One region of the Pseudomonas sp. E315 genome, then DNA from elsewhere that is predicted to be linked to it. Evidence: predicted binding sites of a transcription regulator. Region 1 holds the regulator's gene; the other holds the start of a gene.
What was found. Region 1 encodes LexA, which represses DNA repair genes until DNA is damaged. Its sites were predicted from a motif close to CTGTNTNNNNANACAG; they were not measured.

Region 1 (3,348 bases):
CCCGCGCTTTCGTGGAGAACAAACTTTTATGCCAACGTCCTTTCTAGAAATTGTCGAATTGCCTGACGGCCGTATCGAGTTGCGCCGGGCTGAGGACGAGGGGTCTTTGGTGACGCTGAACTTTTCCGAAGACGCCAAGGCCTTTCTTCAAGGGCAACATGTAGAAGTGGCTAAAGCCATGCTCAGTGTCGGCGTGCAAATGGCAGGTCGGCTGGCAGAAGGCGAACTGGAAAAAGACGACGGGCCGCGGGTTCTTCATTGACCTGAGCGGTTTGTGGTCGATACGTGCCACAGGTTGGCTTTTGCGCTATGCATAGGCCCTGTGGCAGTGGTGTCTGTTTAACCCAAGCGAATATTCAGGCTTTGCCCGTGGCCCATGCGTGCTGCGCCAATGAGCTGTTGCCGGGCTGCGGCGTTGAGCGGGTTGATCCAACTCACGACGGTGTGACTGCGCCCCAACCGCAGTGCCTCGCAGGTCAGTTGTAATGCGCTTTTGTTGCCGTTGGGTTGCAACAACAGGATGCGCTCGCGGTTCAGGCCTGCGTCACGTAACCAGCTTTGCGTCAGGCTGGCTGGAGGTGCGATAAGCGTCAGCCAGCGGGCATCTTGTTGTTCGCTCAGTTCGCGCAGCATGGGGGCAAGCAGGTTCAAGCAGTTCTCGGCAGCACCACGTAACGTCAGCTCACTGAAGACTTCGGGTTCTGCACTCCAGGGTGAATCAAGCACATCTTTGATTGCAGGTGGCATGGGTTGGGCCATGAACACCTCGAACAAGGGCAGTTGTGCAGGTAGTGGTGTATGCGGGAACTGCATGGCGCCTCCTTTAGCGGCGAATAACGCCTACGCTCAGGCCTTCGATAACCAGTTCCTGCTCTTTGAGATTGACTTCAATGGGCGCGAAATCTGGGTTTTCAGCGATAAGCCAGACTTTGCTGCCTTCGCGCTTGAAGCGTTTTACTGTCACTTCGTCATCAATGCGAGCGACAACAATCTGGCCGTTACGGGCTTCACGGCAGGTGTGGACTGCAAGAAGGTCGCCGTCGAGGATGCCGACATCCTTCATGCTCATACCTTGTACGCGCAGCAGGTAGTCGGCTCGTGGGTGGAAGAAGGTAGGGTTGATGTTGCACGATTCTTCGACATGTTCCTGCGCCAGAATCGGGGCGCCCGCAGCGACTCGGCCAATGATGGGCAGGGAGTATTCGTCGGCTTTGGTTTCAAAGCCGGGGATGCGAATACCTCGCGAAGCGCCGGGGGTCATTTCGATTGCACCCTTGCGGGCCAGTGCCTTGAGGTGCTCTTCGGCCGCATTTGGGGACTTGAAGCCCAGCTCCTGTGCAATCTCGGCACGGGTAGGCGGATAGCCGTGGTCGTCCAGGCATCGCTTGATAAAAGCCAGGATCTCAGCTTGGCGTGGCGTCAGTTTTAGCATGTTGATCGCTCTGTCTTTTTATACAGTGACTGGGATTATATACAGTGAAGGCTTATTGGCAATCCTCCATTTCCAGCAGTCCGCTGGACGGTCACCAATAAGCAGAGTGTTGCGCACTTTATCAGGTGGCGCGTTGCTGGCCGAGGCTGTGGTTAAATGCCGGGTCGTGCGGTCGCCAAGCAAATGCCCGCCTTGACTTTTTACATTCTGAAACGTATGTTTCAAACAACTGTTTAAATGTTTGTCAGGCGGAGTAGCCATGGCCCAGTCGGAAACCGTTGAACGCATTCTCGATGCTGCCGAGCAATTGTTCGCGGAAAAAGGTTTTGCCGAAACCTCATTACGGCTGATTACCAGTAAGGCGGGGGTTAACCTCGCAGCGGTTAATTACCATTTCGGCTCAAAGAAGGCACTGATTCAGGCGGTTTTTTCGCGTTTTCTGGGCCCTTTTTGCGCCAATCTGGATCGTGAGTTGGAGCGTCGCCAAGCCAAGCCAGAGAATCGACCCAGCCTTGAAGAGTTGCTGGAGATGCTGGTGGAGCAGGCGCTGGTGATTCAACCTCGCAGTGGCAATGACTTGTCCATCTTCATGCGTTTACTGGGGCTGGCGTTCAGCCAGAGCCAAGGCCACTTGCGTCGCTACCTTGAAGACATGTATGGCAAGGTATTTCGCCGCTACATGTTGCTGGTCAATGAAGCCGCCCCGCAAATTCCGCCTATCGAATTATTCTGGCGCGTGCATTTCATGCTCGGTGCTGCGGCGTTCAGCATGTCGGGTATCAAGGCCTTGCGTGCCATTGCTGAAACCGACTTCGGGGTCAACACCTCAATTGAGCAGGTGATGCGTTTGATGGTGCCATTCCTCGCGGCTGGCATGCGTGCCGAAAGCGGTGTTGTCGACCCGGCGATGGTCAGCGCTCAGTTACGTCCGCGCACTAAAACACCGCCGGTCGCCAGCAAGGTTTGACCTGTGCAGGTGGGCGTGGCAGCTGAGTTCCGCTAAGCTAGCCGCCATGCCTATCCCTGACTTACTTCCCCCTTACAATTCGTTGCCGTTGCCTCTTTTGGCGGCGCACTTGTCTGTGTCCGCGCCTGTTAAGCGCAGAGTAAGCGCTCTCTTTTTAAAGGATTTTCCATGAGTTGTGCCTTGCAAGGCTCCTTGATGGTGGACGTCGCCGGTACGTGGCTGACGGCTGAAGACCGGCAGTTGCTGCGCCAGCCTGAAGTGGGCGGTCTGATTATTTTTGCGCGCAACATCGAGCACCCGCGTCAGGTGCGAGAGCTGAGCGCTTCGATTCGCGCTATTCGCCCGGACTTGCTGCTGGCTGTTGATCAGGAAGGCGGCCGAGTGCAGCGTTTGCGTCAGGGTTTTGTGCGCTTGCCTGCCATGCGCGCCATTGCTGATAACCCCAATGCAGAGTATCTGGCTGAGCAGTGCGGCTGGATCATGGCCACAGAGGTCTTGGCCGTGGGGCTGGACTTGAGCTTTGCGCCGGTGCTGGATCTGGATTACCAGCGCAGTGCTGTTGTGGGCAGCCGTTCATTTGAAGGTGATCCTGAGCGTGCAGCCACTTTGGCGGGGGCATTTATTCGCGGCATGAACGACGCGGGCATGGCGGCCACGGGTAAGCATTTTCCGGGGCACGGGTGGGCAGAGGCTGATTCGCATGTCGCCATTCCGACCGATGAGCGCAGTCTTGAGCAGATTCGTGCTCATGACCTTGTGCCCTTTGCGCGCTTGAGCAAGCAGCTCGCCGCCGTAATGCCGGCTCACGTAATTTACCCCCAAGTAGACAGTCAGCCTGCGGGATTCTCTCGTCGCTGGTTGCAAGACATCCTGCGCGGCGAGTTGCAATTTGATGGCGTGATTTTCAGCGATGACTTGTCGATGGCGGGCGCTCATGTGGTGGGCGATG
Region 2 (3,348 bases), on a different contig from region 1:
AGCTAACCATGGTTGAAAATAGCGAACTACGCAAAGCTGGTCTTAAGGTGACTCTGCCACGAGTCAAAATTCTACAAATGCTTGATTCTGCTGAGCAGCGTCACATGAGCGCCGAGGATGTTTACAAGGCTCTTATGCAAGCAGGCGAGGATGTTGGGCTGGCCACGGTTTACCGTGTACTGACTCAATTCGAGTCTGCTGGGCTGGTTATTCGTCATAATTTCGACGGCGGCCACGCAGTGTTTGAGCTGGCAGATGCCGATGGCGGCCACCACGACCATATGGTCAACGTGGACAGCGGCGAAGTGATCGAGTTTTTCGACGAAGACATCGAAAAGCTGCAACATGCGATCGCTGCCAAGCACGGTGTTGAGTTGGTGGATCACAACTTGGTGCTGTACGTGCGTAAAAAAGTTAAGTAAGCATGTCGCGCGAATTTCGGTTCGCGAAACGATCGAAGGCGACCCTAGAGTCGCCTTCGTGCTGTCTGTCGGTCAGGTTTTAACGACCGTTCGTCGTCAAGCGGCCTGATTTTTTGCGGTGATTACCATTTTTTTTGCGTGAGCCAGTGATTCTTTGGTCAGGTCGATGCCGCCCAGCATGCGGGCGACTTCTTCTACGCGCTCTTTTTGACTTAATTTGGACACGGCTGTTCGAGTGGCTTCGCTGTCTCGAACCTTGTGTACAAAGAGATGTTGGTGGCATTGCGCAGCGACTTGCGGCAAGTGGGTTACGGTCAGCACTTGGCCCCGCTCTCCGAGACGGCGTAATAGTTGGCCTACGATCTCAGCCGTCGGACCGCCAATCCCTACGTCGACTTCATCGAATACTAACGTTGGTACCCGAGAGGTTTGCGCGGTGATGACTTGAATCGCCAAGCTAATGCGTGACAACTCACCGCCAGAGGCGACTTTGGCCAAGGCTTTGAGTGGCTGCCCGGGGTTGGCGCTTACCAGCAGTTCTACCTGTTCAAGGCCGTAGGGCATTGGGTCGTTGCTGCTTTGTGGGCGCAGTTCAATGACGAAACGACCGCCGGGCATGCCCAGGCGCTGGATTTCTTCTTCGACGGCGCTACCAAGGCGGGTGGCGGCTTGAGCGCGCAGGCTGCTGAGCTCCCGTGCGCACTCTTGGTAATGGCGGGCGAAAGCGGTCAGTTCTTTGGCCAAGCGCTCAATGGACTCGTCGTTAGCATTGAGGGTTTCGAGTTCATCCATCAATTTTTGCTGCAAGGCGCAGACATCTGTTGGCTGTACTCGATGCTTGCGCGCCAAGGTGTAAATGGAGTCCAGACGCTCTTCGAGGTACTGCAAACGTCTTGGGTCAGCATCGAAATGATCGAGGAAGCGATTGAGTTCGCCTACGGCTTCTTCGACTTGTATTTGTGCGCTGGCAAGCAGGTCGGTGGCCTCATTGAGCGCCCCGGTACTGTTATTGATGCTGGACAGGCGATTGAGGCTGACTGTCAGGGCGTTAAGCACGTTGCCGGAATCGCTTTCGCTGCACTGCTCTACCACCTGACGGCAGATAGTGAGCAGGGTTTCTGCATTGGTCAGGTTTTTATGTTCTAGCTCCAGTTCTTCGAGTTCCTTTTCACCAAGGGCCAGATTTTCCAGCTCTTCAAGCTGGTAGCTGAGCAGTTGATGACGGGCTTGCTGCTCATCGCCGGAGTTTGAGAGGTGCTCAAACTCTTGCTTGGTTTGGCGCCAGCGTTGCGCTGCAAGCTGTACCTGGCGAGCCAAATCGGTAGCGCCTGCATATTCGTCGAGCAGGCGCCGGTGAGTTTCGGGCTTGAGCAGGGATTGGTGTTCGTGTTGGCTGTGAATATCAATCAGCAGTTCGCCAAGCGCTTTTAGGTCGCCTTGCGGGCAAGGCGTGCCATTGATATAGCTGCGCGAGCGACCTTCTGCGGTGATAACGCGGCGTAGAATGCACAGCCCTTCGCCTTCGAGGTCTCGTTCGGTAAGCCAGGCACGTGCTTCGCAAATGTCGCTCAGATCGAAGGTGGCCAGGATGTCAGCTTTATCGGCTCCCGGGCGAACCACCCCACTGTCTGCGCGGTCACCTAATGTCAGGCCTAGTGCGTCGAGCATGATTGATTTGCCGGCGCCAGTTTCGCCAGTGATCACACTCATCCCGCGATCGAGCTCTAGGTCGAGATGTTCAACGATGGCGTAGTTGTGTACGGACAGGTGCACCAGCATAGGAGCCGCTCCAAAACGTAATGTCTGGTTATTTATACAGTGTTTTGTTTCGTGCTGACAATGGTGCCGTTAGTTCTATTTGCTTGGCTTTTTAGTTTTTTTAGGACGTTTTTGTTTTTCTGATAGGCGTTTGATGGGGGCAAAGACCACGCTTACTGGTTTTTGGCTCTTGAACCTGAAAATTGCGACCCCATATACCTTGGCACAAGCGCGAGTCAGGCTCGCGGACGAAGTTTGAAAGGAGAAATCTATGGCAGACGAACAGACTATGGATACGCAGAATCAAGATGCAAATCAGGCCGCCGATGCAGCAGGCGAAGATCTGGTAGCCCGTGTGCAGGTGCTTGAAGAGCAGCTGGCAGCCGCCAATGATCAAGCTCTGCGTGTAGCTGCCGATCTGCAGAACGTCCGTCGCCGTGCCGAGCAGGACGTTGAGAAAGCACACAAATTTGCGCTGGAAAAATTTGCCGGTGACCTATTGCCGGTTATTGACAGTCTTGAGCGTGGTCTTGAGCTGTCGAGCCCGGACGACGAAAACATTCGTCCTATGCGTGAAGGGATCGAGCTGACACTGAAAATGTTCCAGGACACTCTGAAACGCTATCAGCTGGAAGCCATTGATCCGCACGGCGAACCCTTCAATGCTGAGCATCACCAAGCGATGGCAATGCAGGAAAGCGCTGACCTTGAGCCAAATAGCGTGCTTAAGGTGTTTCAAAAAGGGTATCAGCTCAATGGTCGCTTACTGCGCCCGGCTATGGTCGTAGTCAGCAAGGCGCCAGCACCGGTTTCGCCATCGATTGACGAGCAGGCTTGAAATCGGTCGCAAGGCCCCCATTTAGATGTCAAGCGTTTAAGTAATGCCGCAGTTGGTCATTACTGCTGCGGCAAAAAAATTCAAATTTAGGGAGAGTAAACATGGGCAGAATTATCGGTATTGACCTCGGGACCACTAACTCGTGTGTTTCGGTTCTGGAAAACGGTAAGGCAAAAGTTATTGAAAACGCAGAAGGCGCGCGTACTACGCCGTCGATCATTGCGTACGCTAACGATGGCGAGATTCTGGTTGGCCAGTCCGCCAAGCGTCAGGCAGTGACCAATCCGCATAACACCCTGTACGCGGTGAAGCGTCTGATCGGTCGTCGTT

Region 2: recN (DNA repair protein RecN) is a predicted target of LexA. The motif match lies at 2,226-2,241, and genes of this name have one in related genera.

The regions. Positions count from the first base shown of each region.
Region 1 covers NZ_JBUZPJ010000004.1:63,839-67,186, forward strand. Annotated here, with positions in the region: gene ACZRJQ_RS07525 (hypothetical protein) at 29-262, shown strand; gene sulA (SOS-induced cell division inhibitor SulA) at 340-813, opposite strand; gene lexA (transcriptional repressor LexA) at 824-1,432, opposite strand; gene ACZRJQ_RS07540 (TetR/AcrR family transcriptional regulator) at 1,692-2,399, shown strand; gene nagZ (beta-N-acetylhexosaminidase) at 2,580-3,348, shown strand, end outside.
Region 2 covers NZ_JBUZPJ010000017.1:63,170-66,517, reverse strand. Annotated here, with positions in the region: gene fur (ferric iron uptake transcriptional regulator) at 9-422, shown strand; gene recN (DNA repair protein RecN) at 519-2,201, opposite strand; gene grpE (nucleotide exchange factor GrpE) at 2,452-3,018, shown strand; gene dnaK (molecular chaperone DnaK) at 3,120-3,348, shown strand, end outside.